One region of the Paenibacillus sp. FSL F4-0097 genome, then DNA from elsewhere that is predicted to be linked to it. Evidence: riboswitches for the same ligand, from Rfam matches in the RefSeq annotation. Region 1 holds a riboswitch; each other region holds the start of a gene.

Region 1 (4,188 bases):
GGACTTTCCTACAACGTTTGCTCCGCTCTTCGTGATCTTGTAGGTGATGATATCCCCATTCCAGAAGTGGAATTTTAGGATAACCTCGCCGTCTTTAACATCTTTAAAGAACGCGGGAAGCAGCTTGATTTCTTTAGTGTTATAAGAAGGTGAGAAGGTATTGCCGAATTCCTTAAATGGAGTCCAGTCCTGCGGACCTGCATTGCCACCAGCGGTATATACAGCTTCCATTGTGGCAAGCTGGTTACCATTAAAGGTGGTCGGAATGGCAAAGGATTCAGTCGTGCCTTTTGCATCGCTTAATTTAGCTGTGTCATACACAATCACCTTAAGTCTCCACGCAACACCCTTGTTGAATTTCAGAGTCAGCACGGCATTTTCACCGTATTTTTGGGAAGCTGTGAGCTTTTTGAGTTGGCTGGCTTTGAGGATGAGCTCCTCACCATTTAATGTGTAATCTTTACCTTTGGTCAGATATTTTCCGTTGGCACTAATGGTGGTTAGCTTATTGCCGTTCAGGTTTAGCTTAACCTTGGTATCTTTGATTTGTGCACCTTTTTTTAGGTAGACCAAATCGCTTTCGGTGCTGGAGGAACGCTCCTTCAGACCAGACATTAATACATTGTGGAGTTCAGGATCAGACCACTTATAAGTTTTACGGTTGAAATGCTGCCCGTTATCCCAGAGCATGGAAGTCATTTTCTTTTCTTTCAAATAATAAGTCAGATACTCGAAGAATTTAAGCTTCTCGCCCTGTTCAATCACACCTGTGTCTTTATCGAAACCTAATAAACCAAATTCGCCGACGATGACAGGGATGCCTTTAGCTACAAATGTATTGTAAACGTTATCAAAAGTTTGAGTGATATCGTTTTTTGTATCTTTTTCAAATGTGGTGTAGCCGGCAATGTTCACACTAAAAGGCCAGAAGCCATAGAAGTGAACGGTCGCAATAATATTCGGATCGTTTAGAGCCGTAATCGTCTTATAGAGATGATCCATTCTTGTTTGTGTAGGTGAAGACTCTAATGAAGGTAATACAAGTGGGCGGAGGTCGTTTTTCCCACCGGATTTCCGCACGATCTGATAGAAGGAGTTATTGAGTTCAGTAAGCATTTGCTCCATTTTTGCTTCGTCTGTGCTTCCACCATCGGTGAACCGAGGTTCATTTATGCTCTCGAACATCAGCTTATCGGATTTGTCCTTAAAGCGATCGGCAATTTGAGTCCAGGCTGCATTATAACGCGCCAGCGTTTCATCGTGTTTTTCTTCCATATGGCTTACCCATAGCCAGGAATCATGATGGACATTAATCATGACATAAAGCTTGGCGTCCAGTGCCCAGCCGACAACTTCTTCCACACGGTCGAGGTAGGCTTTTTCTAGGGTATAGTCTGGTGCCGCACCCATGTGAGTATCCCAGGTCACAGGAATCCGAATACTTTTATAGCCTTGAGCGGCGATCTTTTTAATAAGTTCTTGGGTCACACGAGGATTGCCCCAGGAGGTTTCGTCCTCACCTGTAGCATCTAAAGTATTACCGAGGTTCCATCCGGGCTGCATTTCGTCTACATAGGATTGGATCTTACTCTTTGGCGCTGCCTTAGCTTGTTGCTCATCCTTAGTTGCAGCTGCAGCCATGGATGAGAACAGAGAGAGCAGAAGAGCGGTGACAAGTGTCAATGATAAGAAGGATTTCTGGATTCGCGTAGTCATTGAATTCTCCTTTGTGAGATAAATTTAGGATGCTTGGACCTGGCTTTGACGCTGTACTTGGTGGTTAGATGAACACGAACACCTCCAATGTTATTTTTGTAAACGCTTTCTGAATATACCCTAACATAGAATTCACTCAGCGAGTACCTTACTAATTTGTGGCAAATTCATATAAGAATTAGTGATTTAAATTAATTTTCCCCACAGTTGGATAAAGAAATTATTTGAATATCCCTACTCGTAGAAATTGGTTATTCAATAGGATTATCTCTAGCTGCCCGTTATACAAAAAAGAAATATAACATGACAAAAGCATATATATTAGATATGATGAAGCATGAAAATTTAAAATTAGAAATAGGTGCCAACTATGAATGTTGCGGAAGTACAATCATAGATTGGTTAAATGGAAAGCGGGTGTGAATCCCGCGCGGTCCCGCCGCTGTAAAAGAGGAGTCCTTGCAAAATGCCACTGGGAAACTGGGAAGGCAGCAAGGGTGATGATACTTGAGCCAGAATATCTGCCTTTTTCTGTTACACCATCAAACTCTACGATCGATAGAGAGGTGCTTGAATAGTGTTTGCCAGCTAGTATTGTGGTTCACTATCTTAACCTCTTGACGTTTATGTTGAGTGGTTTTTTTTGTGGTTATAAGAAAGTTTATTCTGTTTTTTATCATAGGTATGAAGGGAAGGGTTATGGAAAAATGAAGAAAAATAAGTTTTTAGCGTGGTTACTCATTGTAGCTGTATTTATCACGACATTCTCTACAAGTGTTATCCCAGCTCAAGCAAATGGAGCAAGCTCTACTCTTAAAGGGTACGTAACTGTAGCCGTAGAGAAATTCACCGTAGGCCAAGGGTATATTAAGGAACCTATTAAAGTTCCGATTTATGAAGGCGATAATGGCGCATCTTTAATAACACGTGCGCTAGGTGATGGGAATTATAGATATTTAGGAAATATAGATAGTGGTTTTTATTTATCAGAGGTTAAAGATAGTGGCAGAAGTGAAGTCAATATTCCACAATATATTTTAGATATGATTTCAGCCGATGGGAAAACAGTCGGCACTAAAGCAGACCCAGAGTGGTTAAGTCAGTTTGACTATACCTCCATGTCGGGTTGGATGTATGCAGTAAATAATGTGTTTCCTCCGTTTGGGATGACCGATTATAAGCCTCAAGACGGTGACATCATTCGAACTCAGTTCACCACTTATGGCTATGGTTCTGATCTTGGTGGCTGGGGAGAAATCCCCGTTCAACTTGCCAATAAGGATGCTTTAACTGCGGAAATCGCCGAGATTAACAGTGACCCTAATAAAGAAACTATTTTGGACAGACCAGTAGTACAATCGGCAGTTTATCAAGCCTATTCCGTGCTCGAAAATATGGCAAGCTCTCAAATAAGTGTAGATCATGCACTTGTAGGGCTTAACCATGCATTAGACATAGAACCCCCTGTTATTACAGTAAGTGGCATACAAGATAAACAGGAAGTATCCAATAAAGAAATAAGCTTCAAAGTAGCTGTCACAGACAATGTATATAGTGACATCATTCCAGAAGTGAAGCTGAATGGTGTTACTTTATCACCTGCGAATGGGGAGTACAAAGCTTCTCTGAATTCAGGCAGTAATGCAATTACTGTAACGGCTCTTGACGGAGCTGGAAACAAAACAAATGTAACTTATCAAGTTACTTACAAACTGGAAACTACAGTTGCCGTCAAACAACAGTTAGATAAAAGCCTTGCCTATATTCTAAACACTGTAAAGAATCCGTCGTTTGGAACAGGTAGTGGAGAATGGTCGATCCTTTCTCTGGCACGGGCGAACTATACAGTACCTAACGGTTATTACGATCTTTATTACAACAATGTAGCAACGAAAATAGCATCGATCATTAAAGAGGATGGAAAACTCGACGCCAATAAAAGCACAGAGAATTCCAGAGCGATTCTTGGGCTTACCTCTATCGGAAAAGATATCACAAATGTTGCGGGATATGATCTGAGAAAAGCACTGGCTGATTATCAATATATCCAAAAGCAAGGCAATAATGGTCCGATTTTTGCTCTGATTGCGCTAGATAGCCATAACTATGAGATCCCTGTAGTTGATGGAGTTACAGAACAGACCGCAAGAGAAAAACTAGTTCAGTACATTTTAGATAAAGAGGTTAAAAAAGGTACAGCAGAAGCTGGTGGCTGGGCATTAGGCGTAACCAAAGCCGATGTCGATATGACTGCGATGGCGATGCAAGCTCTTGCACCTTATTATGCAACCCGAGATGATGTAAAAGCCGCCGTGGATCGGGCCATCCAATGGCTGTCCGATAACCAAAACAATCAAGGCGGATTTACAAGCTGGGGAAGCACTAGCAGCGAAAGTATCTCACAGGTAATTGTGGCCTTAACTGGTGTAGGCGTAGATCCGCACACTGACACTAGATTTGTTAAAAGTGGAA
Region 2 (4,188 bases), 170 kb from region 1:
AGGTATAGTACCAATATAAAGTATCACCGTTCTGCAAAATATAGCTGTCTGCACTTATGCTTGGATCAGCATCCCGGTTCGTTTTATACTTCCATCCGCTGCTTGGGCCTTCATCAAATTCAGCCAACCCGTCAATAGACTTCACGTAGATGCTTCCAGCGTTGCCGGATGATACTACCTTAGTGCCTAATTGACTGACTAGTAAGCTATAAGCCGTTTCGCCCTCTTTTAGAGCTACTGTTGTACTGGCTAGGATGGTTCCCTTCCGGCTATCTCCAATCACTGAAAGGGTAGCGGTAGCTTTAGCTGGAGCAATAACAGACGATCCAACAGTCAGAGACTGAGTATAACGCGCTACGCTCGGTACGCTGTCTTTAGCATAGCCGGTAACAGTCATTGTATAGCTATTTGCCGGGAGACCCCCATCAACAACAGCTACACCTTGTTCATTCGTGATTACCTTCTTATCACCAATCGAAACCTGCACACCTGCTGCTGGTGAGGTAACCGGATCAGAAGTGAAACTGTCCTGATTCCACACCCACTTTTTCTGAGAAACCTTTACGGTAAAAGCTTCATTAGCTTTTGGCTGCGTTGGGGAAAGCGCCACAGAATCTATAACCTGTGTATTTTCACCTGCATAATAGACAAGCACACGATCGGATTCCTGTAGTTCGAACGCATCCATACCCACACTTGGATATATCCACTCCCCGCCGCGTGATACTACGAAGCTCCACCATCCGTCGTAAGTACCTTGCGAAACTCCATGGATACCTGATACAAAGTTGCCATAAGACGATTTGGTGATATCTACTTTAAAATCATCGGTAGACCCTAGTTGCTGCAACGCTTCAAGAGCATTGGAGGCTTTTAAAGTCCCTTCACTAATCAATCCTTCCGGGCCTTCAACGGTAAGTGAAGCTGTTACATTCTTAGAAATTACCTTTATAGCTTTTGTATATTTAGCAACCGTTGGCGCTTTACCTTCGCGGTAGCCAGTTACAGTCAGTGTATAGTCACCTGCGGGCACATTTCCTGAGAATACGGCCTCACCTTTAGCATTCGTCGTTACCGTCTGAGCTCCAATTTGGACCTGAACACCCGCAGCTTTTGCAGTTACAGGAGAGGAAGTGTTCGTAGCAGCGTCCCATTTCCACGTCTTACTAGTTACAATGACGTTAAAAGAATCGCCCTCTTTAAGATTTGCTTTGGAAAGGGTAACGGAATCCACAAGTTTAGTGTCATCTCCGGCATAATAAACCAGTACCTGATCTGAATCTTTAAGTACAAAATCACTCATGCCTACATCGGGATTAATCCATTTTCCGTCACGTGATACAACATACATCCATCCGTCATAACCACCAAAGCTTCCAGCAGCAATACTTCCGATGCCAGTCACATAACTGCCCGAAGGATTCGTGATCGGCAAGTTCGTTTGAAGCGCCAGCTTCTCTAACGCTCCAAGTGCGTTGCCAGCATAGGCGTACCCTTGTGCCAACGTGGCCCGTGGTCCCTCAATCGTTACAGGAGCGTAGATGAGTGAGCTCTGAACGGAGGATTTGGAAAAATCGTATAGCTTACTGTTGCTTCCTTTATACAGCAAATTATACGCAACCAGCGCCTGAAGTCCTTGCTCTGTCGCCAGAACATTACTGCTTCCACCACGGCTATGGGTGAAGCTACCATCAGCTAGACGATAGCTAAGCAGGTTCTCCATTAGATCCACTTTGTTTTTGGTGTATTCTAATCCACTAGGATCAACTCCGAAGGATGTGAGTCCAAGGATTGCTTGTGCGCTACTTTCAGCACTGTCACCGTAACCCCCATGGCTATCTTGAGCTGCAGATAACCAAGCTACGGCTTGTAGCCCTGCTAAGTAGGCTTCAGGATTATTTTTATGTGCCGCCAGAGCCGTCAAGGTTATCGCTGTCATATCAGACTCACTTGCGCCCGAGGTTAATGCAAAGCCCCCATCCGGATTCTGTTTGGAGAGAATCTCCGTAAGGAGCTTATCCGCCGTCCATTTCGCGTCACTTGGGATATTATATTTACCAGAATCCAGCGCAAGTAAGGCATATACCGGATTATTTAGCGTCTGTTCACTGAGCTTGCTGTTATTATAAATTTTCTCAATCAGATTATAGCCAGGAGTCGTTCCGTTACCAGCAAAGCTAGTAGGATCTGCACCAATCGCTCTCACTGCGAGCACGATTCGAGCATAATCGGTTACATTGGCGAAATTGCCAGCTGCATCCTTTACTTTTTTCTCAAGCTCTGAATGGTAACTGGCTGGCAGCTTATATCCTGCTTGCGCTAATCCAATAGCTTGCCAATCCGATTGCACGCCACCTTTCAAGAGATATTCTGCAGCCGCATAAGTCGCATCCGCAACATTAATCCGCTCCGCAGCAGTTGCTTCCAGACCGGAGCCAGCGCTCGCTTCTGCAAATATTTGTCCTGCCGGAGCAAGAGATGTTCCTAGAATTGAAATGACCATGAATAAGGCCAGCCCAAGTGCTACAAACTTGGAAGACATGATTTTCTTCATTGTTTAACCTCTTTCTGTATAAGAATGGGTACTGCTGGGAATAAGACGCATAACATAAAGACCGCCCCTTTGGAGGGCGGTCAGGGAAGATTACAAATCGAGGCTCCGGCGCTTGCTTCCTGCCGATAGTCCATCTGTATATGTTCCACATTCTTACCCCACGAAGAATAGAAACGCTCACAAAAAAGGCAGGTCTCCTGGCTAATGCTTCATCGCTGTTCTTCACCTTCCCACCCTACCTTCAGGGCAGTGGCTTATAGAAGAAACGCTCCGCACATACAGTGGCGGGACCACGCCGGACTCATGCACCGGACTTCCCTTTTAAGCAGACGACTAGATTGATAGAGTCTGCACCTTTTCCAGTATGTAGTATCTTATTTTGACATCCATAATCATATCTATTAATACATAGCATGTCTATAGAAAAGCTTAGTATGGGCAGCAAAAAAATGAACAGCAATACACCACCTGCCGGTAGGTATTGCTGTTCAGAAAGCTTGTTATTCGGCTGTTCCTTCCGGACTTGCAGTTGGGGAGGGTTCAGCACTTGAATCAGAAGCTGGTGGAAAATTAGGGTCGGGATCTACGATCAATGTAAATCTTCCGGCCTTGATCATACTTTTCTCTAGAATTGTCGCTCCAGGCTCCAATGTAACCTCAACCTGATAGGATGGTTGTTCACCTTCAGTCACAGCTGTTGCGGAAGGCAACCCAGTGCTGTCCTCAGTATCAGAGGAAGGCGTAGGAGACGGAGAAGCATCAGCTACTGCGTTAGGAGCATCTGCACCTTCTGCTGTTCCTCCAGTAGTGCCAGCGGCATCTGAATCGTCAGCGGCGTTTCCCTCATCCGTCCCATCCGTTGACGGCACTGGACAAGTGCCATTCGTAGCAGCGACCTTAAAGCTTTTATCTATCTCTGTAGACGAAGACATTAAACTAATCTCAGTCGGTTGAAACTGCACACAGTCATCTGCACTTGCGAAGGTGAACACCAATATGCTGCTCCCCTTATCTCCTTCGTCGCTCTGATCCTTCAAGTATACTGAAGCCGGAGGCAGCTCATTACCTGCACTCTGAACAGGGGTCGGCTCAGGGCTTGTCCCCGGCAGAGCCGTCTTCGTATCATCCGGACGCAGCATACTGAATACGATAATTGCAATAATCACCAGAATACCCGTAATGGAGCCGGAGATTAAGAGTCGAAATCGGCTGCGGCTGATCCAGCGCGCCAGCGGGGAAGCCAGTTGGGAGCGGGCTTCATTGTACACATTTTGCAGAGCAGGCCGAGCTGCCGCGACATAGTTCTTTCGGAATTCCCGATTCTTGAACGCTTCACGATCACTGCTTAGGAAATACTTCAGAATCGCCTTACGGTAACCCGGTTGCAGCTTTTTATTCGAAACCGTAAATAAAGGATTGCCTTGCGACCAAGCAAAAAACCGATAGATGATTTCTTTGTCGGAACCGGCTTTACGCTTTAACAGCTCCAGAAGCGCATCGTAATCCAGCGGACCCCCTTCACGCTGAGTTGTATAGTAGAAGGCTAGCGGAAGCCGTTCAAAGGGTTCCAGAACACGCGCCTCTTTTAGCAAACGACGACCCAGTAGCTGCACATCGTCTAGTTCCTGCGGAGA
Region 3 (4,188 bases), 350 kb from region 1:
TTCACGGTCGGTTACGCCCGGAATGGAACCCAGTACCTTGCGATCAACTTTTGTGAATTTACCGGACAAACCTTCTGCTGGAGTTGCGAACAGAGTGATGTTGAGATCCAGTTCCTCACTTTTCCGATCGCAATAGTCCCGCATATGACGCACAATAGCCAGCGCCTTGGCATGAACTTCCATATCCTCGCCATGGTGTTTGCCGTACATAGCTTTCATACATTCCGCCATACCGATGAAGCCAAGAGACAGACTGCCATGCTTTAGCAGATCGCCTACAGTGTCATCAGGTGCAAGATGCTCGCCGCCTTCCCAGACGCCTTCTCGCATCATGAAATCGGAAGCTTTAGCTTTTTGTGCGGTTTGAATGTGGAACCGATGAAGAAGTCCTTCCAGCGCAATATCCATATAATGATTTAGATCTTCATAGAAGCCAGCTTCGTCTGCGATGGTACGTCTGCCTGTTACTGTGCCGTGTGCCAGACCTAGCCGAACCAGATTCAGTGTATTAAAGGAAAGGTTGCCCTTTCCAGAGCAATGATTACGACCAAAACGGTCACCGAGCACTCGGGTTCGGCAGCCCATTGTAGCGAACTCCGTATCAGGATCACTTGGATCATAATACTGCAAGTTGAGCGGAGCGTCCAGATTAGCGAAGTTTGGATATAGTCTGCGCGCAGAACATTCAGCCGCTTTTAGGAACAGTTCATAGTTAGGATCGCCTTGTTGTTGATTGATTCCTTGCTTGCATTTGAAGATTTGAATCGGGAACACTGGTGTTTCTCCGCTGCCAAGTCCGTTCATAGTTGCTGTTAGCAGAGAACTGATCACAAGCTGACCTTCTGGTGAAGTACAAGTACCGTAGTTGATGCTGGTAAACGGTATTTGTCCACCGGATCGGCTGGACATGGTATTCAGATTATGTACCATACTTTCAGCCGCTTGCAGGGTTTCGATTTCGGTTTCCTTTAGTGCAAAACGGAACGCTCTTGGATATAACTCCGCCAGATCGGTCCGGCTCATCGTAATCTCGCCCAAAGATTCATCAGCTTGTCCTTCTTCAAAATAATCCAGACCCTTGCGGAACAGCTTGGCGAAGGATTTGGTTACATAAGGTGCCAGATCATAGTCGAGTTTATTGGCGGATACACCACCATATTGAGCATTTTGCTGGGATTGGAAAATAATCGCTACCAGAGACATAGCAGTCATTATTGAGTTCGGAGGACGAACGCTGCCGTTGCCGGTATTGAAACCTTCACGGAGAAGTTTATCAAACGGGATAAAAATACAGTTCGTCGTTCCAATCGCGTATTGATCCAGATCATGCACATAGACGACATTGTCATCAATAGCCTGCACTAGCTGCGGCGGCATCGTAAAATTGCGGGCGTACCATTTTGAATATTCACTGCCGAACTTGCTCATTTTACCGGAGAAACTCTCTCCATTCAAATTGGCATTCTCGCGCAATAGGTCCATATCCCGACTGTCGATAATATCCCGGCCTAAATCAATGAGCTCTTCTAAAAGAACTTCCCGTGCATTTTCTACTCCATTAAATTGTCTCTCCAACAACGTCATTGTACAGCTCTCCTCTCAGTATAAAAGAAAAACATCTATCATCAAATCCATATATCCATAGGAAGTTGGACTGCCATAAGCAGTCGTATATTTGTTCTGATTACATAAAAAAAGCATCCCCTACCCGAGGATGGCAGAAAATGCCCGATGCGTTATGTAAATATCCACACGGATATTTGCAGAGGTCTCTACGTAGATGACCGCATGCGGACACCATCCCTGTTCCTCGCAGGCATCAATAGTTGGTGTCGTCGAAACAGGTAGGTCTCCTGGCTTCCGTGGGATCTCTCGGCGCCTTCCCAAGGGTGTTCCTAACCCTCAGTGGCATCTGCCGGGAGATGTGGATTCTCAAGCTTCCCAGAAGCTTAAGAAGGCCATCCGGTTACAGTGGCGGGACCGCAGCGGATTCTCACCGCGCTTCCCTATTAAGCTCTAAATCCGGTTAAGGATCAAAGCGCCTGTCTCCACTATATTTTGTTGTCGTTAGATAAAAATAACCCAAGATGTTGTGTTTGTAAACAGTTTTTTAGAAAACCCGCGCGGGGAGCGGGTTCTTTAAAAGTACTCCACAAATGATCCACAGGCTGTCCATAAGTAATCCACAATTGATCCACAGGGAGATGCGAAATGATTCATAAATTGTCCGAAAAGATGCCACAAAGAGTCCATAAATATAGTGCAGATGACCCTAGAATTTGCGCATGAGAAAATACTCTTAGCCCAAAGTCATATTTTGGAGTAATCAGAAGAAATAGAAGAGATAAGGGAGGATAATCTTGCTTAGTTTGTGACAGAGCGGTGGAATTGTTACAATGGAAGAAGATAGGTACTATAAAATTTCGAGGAGGTATTCTCATGCCTATTGCTGAAGTTACAGTTATTCCAATTGGAACAGGCAGTACCAGTCTTAGCAGCTATGTTGCGGATATGCAGCGGGTGCTGAAGACAGTAGAAGGGATTACATATGAACTTACGTCCATGGGGACGATCATCGAAGGGCCTCTGCAACGCATTTTTGCCGCGGTAGAAGCTTTGCATGAGTCTCCTTTTGCCGCAGGTGCAGAACGTGTCTCTACCTCACTTAAAATAGACGACCGCCGCGATAAACCCTCCACTAGCCGTGGAAAGTTAGAGTCTGTGGAGCGTAAGCTACAGGTGGATTAGCAGTTTAGGAGGGCGGAAAACAGGGAGAAATAGGCTTGCGTTTCTGGCTGAAAGTTGTATAATATTTTTTGTTTGACAGAAAAATCAGCTTTAAGCTGGTGTAGCTCAGGGGTAGAGCAACGCACTCGTAATGCGTAGGCCGGGGGTTCAATTCCCTTCACCAGCATCCCAAAAAACCATACGTGGCGCGGATTTCCGAGGTTTCGGGACCGCGTCATTTTTCATTAAATCCCCTGGCTTCTAACATTCTTCTAAAAGATAAGACATGGCGAAATCGCTAATGAAAACGGTATGACTAGTGGTCACTGTCGAGCAGATGGAAGGCGTGTCGCAAGCTGACAGCAGTCAGAATGAAGGATGGTGGAGGAGGAGCAGCATAAGCTGCTTTTCTCTTGCGGGGGCAGATTGGTTAGATGGTAATTACTATAAAAATAAAAAAAGACACCACAAGGTGTCTTAGTACAGATACTTTTCGCTCGAATTTCACGAGCTCGTCAGTGAACTGAGTTCATAAGCAAGACTGGCTACGGCTAACAGATGAAGAGATAAAGTAATATCAATGTTAAAATGTGCGGTAATATTAATTTTCATAGATAACCACGCTCCTAAAGTATAAATACACATAAAGAAAACTTTATAAAGCGCTTGGCCTGCCATCATCAGTGCCAGGTAGCCATCCTGTACAGACGCCTTAGCGTTTCGACAGTAACATTATACTTAATATTTTGTGTTTTGCAAACCAAAGCCCCCTTAAGACTGAAATAATGAGCAATGTGACAATTATGTCATTCTGAATTGAATATTGTTAGGTTAATCGATGGGGAAGTTTACGTGTCTCCCTTATACTGGAAATTAAATGATTTTATTTCCGAAAGGGGACAATCCACTGATGACTGACGTAATTAAAGCAATAATACTTGGCATAATAGAGGGCTTAACTGAATTTTTACCAGTATCATCTACTGGACACCTTATTTTAGCAGGCGATTTGCTTAGCTTTGAGGGAGATGCTGCAATAACTTTTAAAATTGTTATTCAGTTGGGTGCAGTGATGGCAGTTCTAATTCTTTATTGGAAAAGGTATTTGGAAATTGGGGTTAATATGATTAGAATGGATTTTTCCAAAAGCAAAGGATTAAATGTCATTCATATGATTTTGGCTATGTTACCAGCATTAATCCTATATCTTCTCTTCAAGGACACAATAAAAAGCCAATTATTTGGTCCAACCCCTGTTTTGATCGGTCTAGTTGTTGGTGGGGTGTTGATGATCATTGCAGCGCGGAATAGGCGGACTGAAACCGCTGATACTATCGATGGGATTAATTATAAACAGGCTTTCGGAATTGGTCTGTTCCAATGCTTGGCGTTATGGCCGGGATTTTCGAGATCAGGTTCGACAATTTCAGGTGGCCTGTTGCTTGGCACTAGCCAAAAAGC
Region 4 (4,188 bases), 2.9 Mb from region 1:
CGCCTGGTTTGATAAATATGGCTATTGGACTGTATTGTTTTGTCGGATGGTTCCGCTGGTCCGCAGTCTGATTTCGATTCCGGCGGGAATGTCAGGTATGAAATTTGGAGTATTTATGATCTTCACAACGATTGGCACATTGGGATGGAATTTGCTGCTTGTGCTTATTGGCGCGGCTTTGGGCGAATCCTGGGAAGACATTGCCATGTACATGGATGTGTACTCCAATGTGGTCTATGTACTAATTGCTGGCGGATTAGTTATTCTTGGGTTTCTGTACTTCCGCAAACGCAGCCGGAGAATGAACACTGAGGGCTAAGCGGGTGGAGGACTGATAATAGAAATGACTATTAAAAAGGAGGGAAACACATGGAGCTATTAACGATTATTAAAGCCATTATTTTGGGGCTTGTTGAAGGTTTAACCGAATTTGCTCCAGTATCCTCCACAGGTCATATGATTATTGTTGATGATATGTGGCTGAAATCACAGGAGTTATTTGGACAATATACGGCAAATACCTTCAAAATAGTTATTCAACTGGGTTCTATATTAGCGGTTGTTGTGATTTTTAGAAATCGATTCATTGATCTGTTGGGCTTAAGGCGTTTCAGCCGTAAGCAGTTGGATCCTGTAACAGAGAAGCTACCGCAGTTAGAGCAGGGCGGGCACCTCAAGCTGACACAGGTTCTGGTAGGGTTAGTGCCTGCAGGTGTGTTAGGTGTTCTGTTTAATGATTATATTGATGAGCATTTATTCTCTACCTCAACGGTGTTAATTGGTCTAGTGATCGGGGCTATATTAATGATTATTGCGGATCTGTTTGGGCCGAAGAAGATCAGAACTGAGAGTGTAGATCAGATTACATACAAACAGGCACTTGGTGTAGGTCTTGTACAGTGTTTTTCGTTATGGCCTGGATTTTCACGCTCGGGCTCGACGATTTCTGGTGGCGTAATCCTCGGGATGAGCCATCGTGCCGCTGCTGATTTTACGTTTATTATGGCAGTACCCATCATGGCAGGTGCCAGTCTGTTGTCACTGATGAAGAACTGGCAATATTTCACCATGGACGCGCTGCCGTTTTTTATTGCAGGCTTTATTAGTGCCTTCCTATTTGCGCTGTTATCGATGCGTTTCTTCTTAAAACTGATCAATCGTATCAAGCTCTTACCGTTTGCTATATACCGTATAATTCTTGCTGCTGTAGTATATTTCGTATTTTTCTAAGTCCGTTATAAGGAATCGATATAACAGAAGCCCCAGTAATCTATTGCAGATTGCTGGGGCTTTCACGTATGATGACATCAGATTAAGACACTCAAATGATGAATGATATCGGAGACAGGTGCTGACCGGAAAATAGTAATTCGGTAGGCTTAATAGGGAAATTCGGTTCGAAGCCGATGCGGTCCCGCCACTGTAACGGAAGAATCTCGAGCAACAGAGGTCACTGGCAATTTACTACTGCTGGGAAGACTGCTCAAGATGTTGACGCCGCTAGCCAGGAGACCTGCCTGTTTCAACAGCACTGCTTCACCTACGGAAGATAGGGAGGTGTTAGACGTTAACCATGGGTATATCATGGGCGTCTTTCCCTTTGACTTTTTTAGGGAAGGGCGCTCTTTTTTATAGGAAAGCAAGTAGTTTTGGAGTTTGAAATAAGAGATTGAAGAGGGAGTGTATCGAAATGACGAATAAGGTAAAAGTAAGCAATCTTGGATATCCGAGAATCGGAAAGAACCGCGAATGGAAAAAGGCACTGGAGGCATTCTGGCAGGGGAAAATAAATGAGGAGCAATTCCGCTCCGAAATGGCAGCAATCCAGCTGCAGCATTTGAAGACCCAGCAAGAAGCAGGAATTGAGCTTATTCCGGTAAATGATTTTACATTTTATGATCATGTGTTGGATGCGGCTGTTATGTTTGGAATCGTACCTCCACGGTATGCGTATGATGGCGGCGACATCGGGCTTGATCTTTATTTTGCAATGGCCCGTGGTAATGCTGAGGCTACTGCCTGCGAGATGACCAAATGGTTCAATACGAACTATCACTATATCGTTCCAGAGATCGGCACACAAACACCACGCCTGACTGAAAACAAACCTCTAGCGGCTTATCGTTTTGCTAAATCGCAGGCAGGGATTGAAGGTAAACCGGTACTTTTAGGTCTGTATACCTTCCTTAAGCTGTCCAAAGGTTACGCAGCGGCAGATATCGCCAAGATTGCTGCACGTTTTGTTCCAGTCTATGTTCAACTGCTACAGGAACTGAAGCAAGAAGGGGTAAGCTGGGTACAAATCGATGAGCCAGCGATTGTTACAGGCATAAGTAAAGAAGAATTAACACTGCTTAACTCGATATACACAGACATTGCCGGCTCCGTGCCGGGCTTGAATATTATTTTACAGACGTATTTTGAAGCTGCTGAGCCGCTGGAGGCACTGCTAGAGCTGCCTGTTCAAGGCTTGGGTCTTGACTTTGTGCACGATGGTGGAACGAATCTGGCTTCCATCGAACGTCTTGGCTGGCCGAAGGACAAATGGCTGGGTGCCGGAATTATTGATGGACGGAACATTTGGCGTTCCGATTTAGACGCCAAGCTGCAACTGGTAGAAAAGCTCAGCGTTCATGTACCGCTTGATCGTCTTATTCTTCAGCCTTCTTGCAGTCTGCTGCATGTCCCAGTCACCGTTCAAGGTGAAGTGAAGCTGAAGGCGACAGTTAAGAATGCGTTAGCCTTTGCCGATGAGAAGCTTAAAGAGCTTAGTCTGCTCGGAGCAGCCATCGCAGATAAAGGAGAAGCTTCTCAAGCAGCGCTGGCCGCTAGTCGTGAAGCTATTGCAGCGTTCCGCGCACTACCTGAGCGTGGCCGTAAGGATGTGGCGGAGCAAGTGCTTGCACTTGCAGCTCTACCAGACCAACGCAGTCTGCCTTTTGCTGAGCGCTTAAAGGTGCAGCAAGAGAAATGGCAGCTTCCACTTCTGCCAACCACTACAATTGGTAGCTTTCCGCAGACAGTCGAAGTGCGCCAGGCGAGATTGAAATGGCGTAAAGGGGTCTGGAATCAGGAGCGTTATGATGGATTTGTTCGTGAGCAGATCGCGGATGCAATTACCTTCCAAGAAAAGCTAGGTCTGGATGTTCTGGTCCACGGCGAGTTCGAGCGTACAGATATGGTGGAGTTTTTCGGAGAAAAGCTGGATGGATACTTGTTTACTAGTAATGGCTGGGTTCAATCCTACGGTTCCCGTTGCGTTAAGCCGCCGGTGATCTACGCGGATATTGCATTTATACAGCCTATGACTGTTAAAGAAAGTGTCTATGCACAATCGTTGACGAAGCTTCCGGTTAAAGGAATGTTGACGGGCCCTGTTACTATCCTCAATTGGTCATTTGTACGTGATGATCTCAGCCGGGAAGAGGTAGCCAATCAAATTGCTCTTGCCCTTCGCCATGAAGTAAAAGCGTTGGAAGATGCAGGCATCGAAATGATTCAAGTGGATGAGCCGGCTATTCGTGAAGGACTTCCGCTAAAGGCAGAAGACCGTGAGCATTACCTGAACTGGGCAGTGAAGTCGTTCCGTGTTGCCACGAACCATGTGAAGGCTACGACACAAATTCATACGCATATGTGCTATAGCGAATTTAATGACATGATCGATTCAATATCGGCTATGGATGCTGATGTAATCTCCATTGAGACTTCACGTAGCCATGGTGAGCTGATTATCAGCTTTGAGGAGCAGGCCTATGATAAAGGAATCGGTCTTGGAGTGTACGACATCCATAGCCCGCGGGTTCCAGCTGTCGAAGAAATGACTGCGAATATCGATCGTGCGCTGCGGGTGCTTGACCCTGAACAGTTCTGGATTAATCCGGATTGCGGTCTGAAAACGCGTGGCTGGCAGGAGACAGAGGATGCACTACGTAACATGGTAAGAGCTGCTGCTATTGCGAGGGAAAAGACAGGGGTTATTGCTTCTAAATAGACTTAAATAAATTAGAGCCAGGGTAATTTACCCTGGCTTTTTAGTTCAATTATTTTTTTGTAATCAGCTACTTGATAATAATTCTCAATCTTGTTAGAATGAAAAAGAAAAAGAAGGAACCGTGGAGGGTCCCTTTAGGCATTTACTTATTTACTTTCGAAAGTTTTGCAATCTGTTTCTTCTGCGCGTTTTGG

The links. Region 1 has a riboswitch for cobalamin ahead of MHH86_RS03840 (S-layer homology domain-containing protein). Riboswitches for the same ligand answer to the same signal wherever they lie in the genome.
Region 2: it holds a riboswitch for cobalamin, as region 1 does, so the genes downstream of both, MHH86_RS04495 (DUF4430 domain-containing protein) here and MHH86_RS03840 (S-layer homology domain-containing protein) in region 1, are expected to answer to the same signal.
Region 3: it holds a riboswitch for cobalamin, as region 1 does, so the genes downstream of both, MHH86_RS02315 (anaerobic ribonucleoside triphosphate reductase) here and MHH86_RS03840 (S-layer homology domain-containing protein) in region 1, are expected to answer to the same signal.
Region 4: it holds a riboswitch for cobalamin, as region 1 does, so the genes downstream of both, metE (5-methyltetrahydropteroyltriglutamate--homocysteine S-methyltransferase) here and MHH86_RS03840 (S-layer homology domain-containing protein) in region 1, are expected to answer to the same signal.

What each region holds. Positions count from the first base shown of each region.
Region 1 is NZ_CP151965.1:876,247-880,434, forward strand. It holds gene MHH86_RS03835 (cellulase family glycosylhydrolase) at 1-1,716, opposite strand, end outside; cobalamin riboswitch at 2,059-2,260, shown strand; gene MHH86_RS03840 (S-layer homology domain-containing protein) at 2,424-4,188, shown strand, end outside.
Region 2 is NZ_CP151965.1:1,041,253-1,045,440, reverse strand. It holds gene MHH86_RS04495 (DUF4430 domain-containing protein) at 1-2,554, opposite strand, end outside; cobalamin riboswitch at 2,724-2,927, opposite strand; gene MHH86_RS04490 (glycosyltransferase) at 3,055-4,188, opposite strand, start outside.
Region 3 is NZ_CP151965.1:524,772-528,959, forward strand. It holds gene MHH86_RS02315 (anaerobic ribonucleoside triphosphate reductase) at 1-1,584, opposite strand, end outside; cobalamin riboswitch at 1,826-2,061, opposite strand; gene MHH86_RS02320 (MTH1187 family thiamine-binding protein) at 2,440-2,748, shown strand; tRNA gene MHH86_RS02325 (tRNA-Thr) at 2,843-2,914, shown strand; gene MHH86_RS02330 (undecaprenyl-diphosphate phosphatase) at 3,638-4,188, shown strand, end outside.
Region 4 is NZ_CP151965.1:4,908,236-4,912,423, reverse strand. It holds gene MHH86_RS22105 (DedA family protein) at 1-319, shown strand, start outside; gene MHH86_RS22100 (undecaprenyl-diphosphate phosphatase) at 370-1,230, shown strand; cobalamin riboswitch at 1,330-1,536, shown strand; gene metE (5-methyltetrahydropteroyltriglutamate--homocysteine S-methyltransferase) at 1,691-3,994, shown strand; gene MHH86_RS22090 (DUF1540 domain-containing protein) at 4,141-4,188, opposite strand, start outside.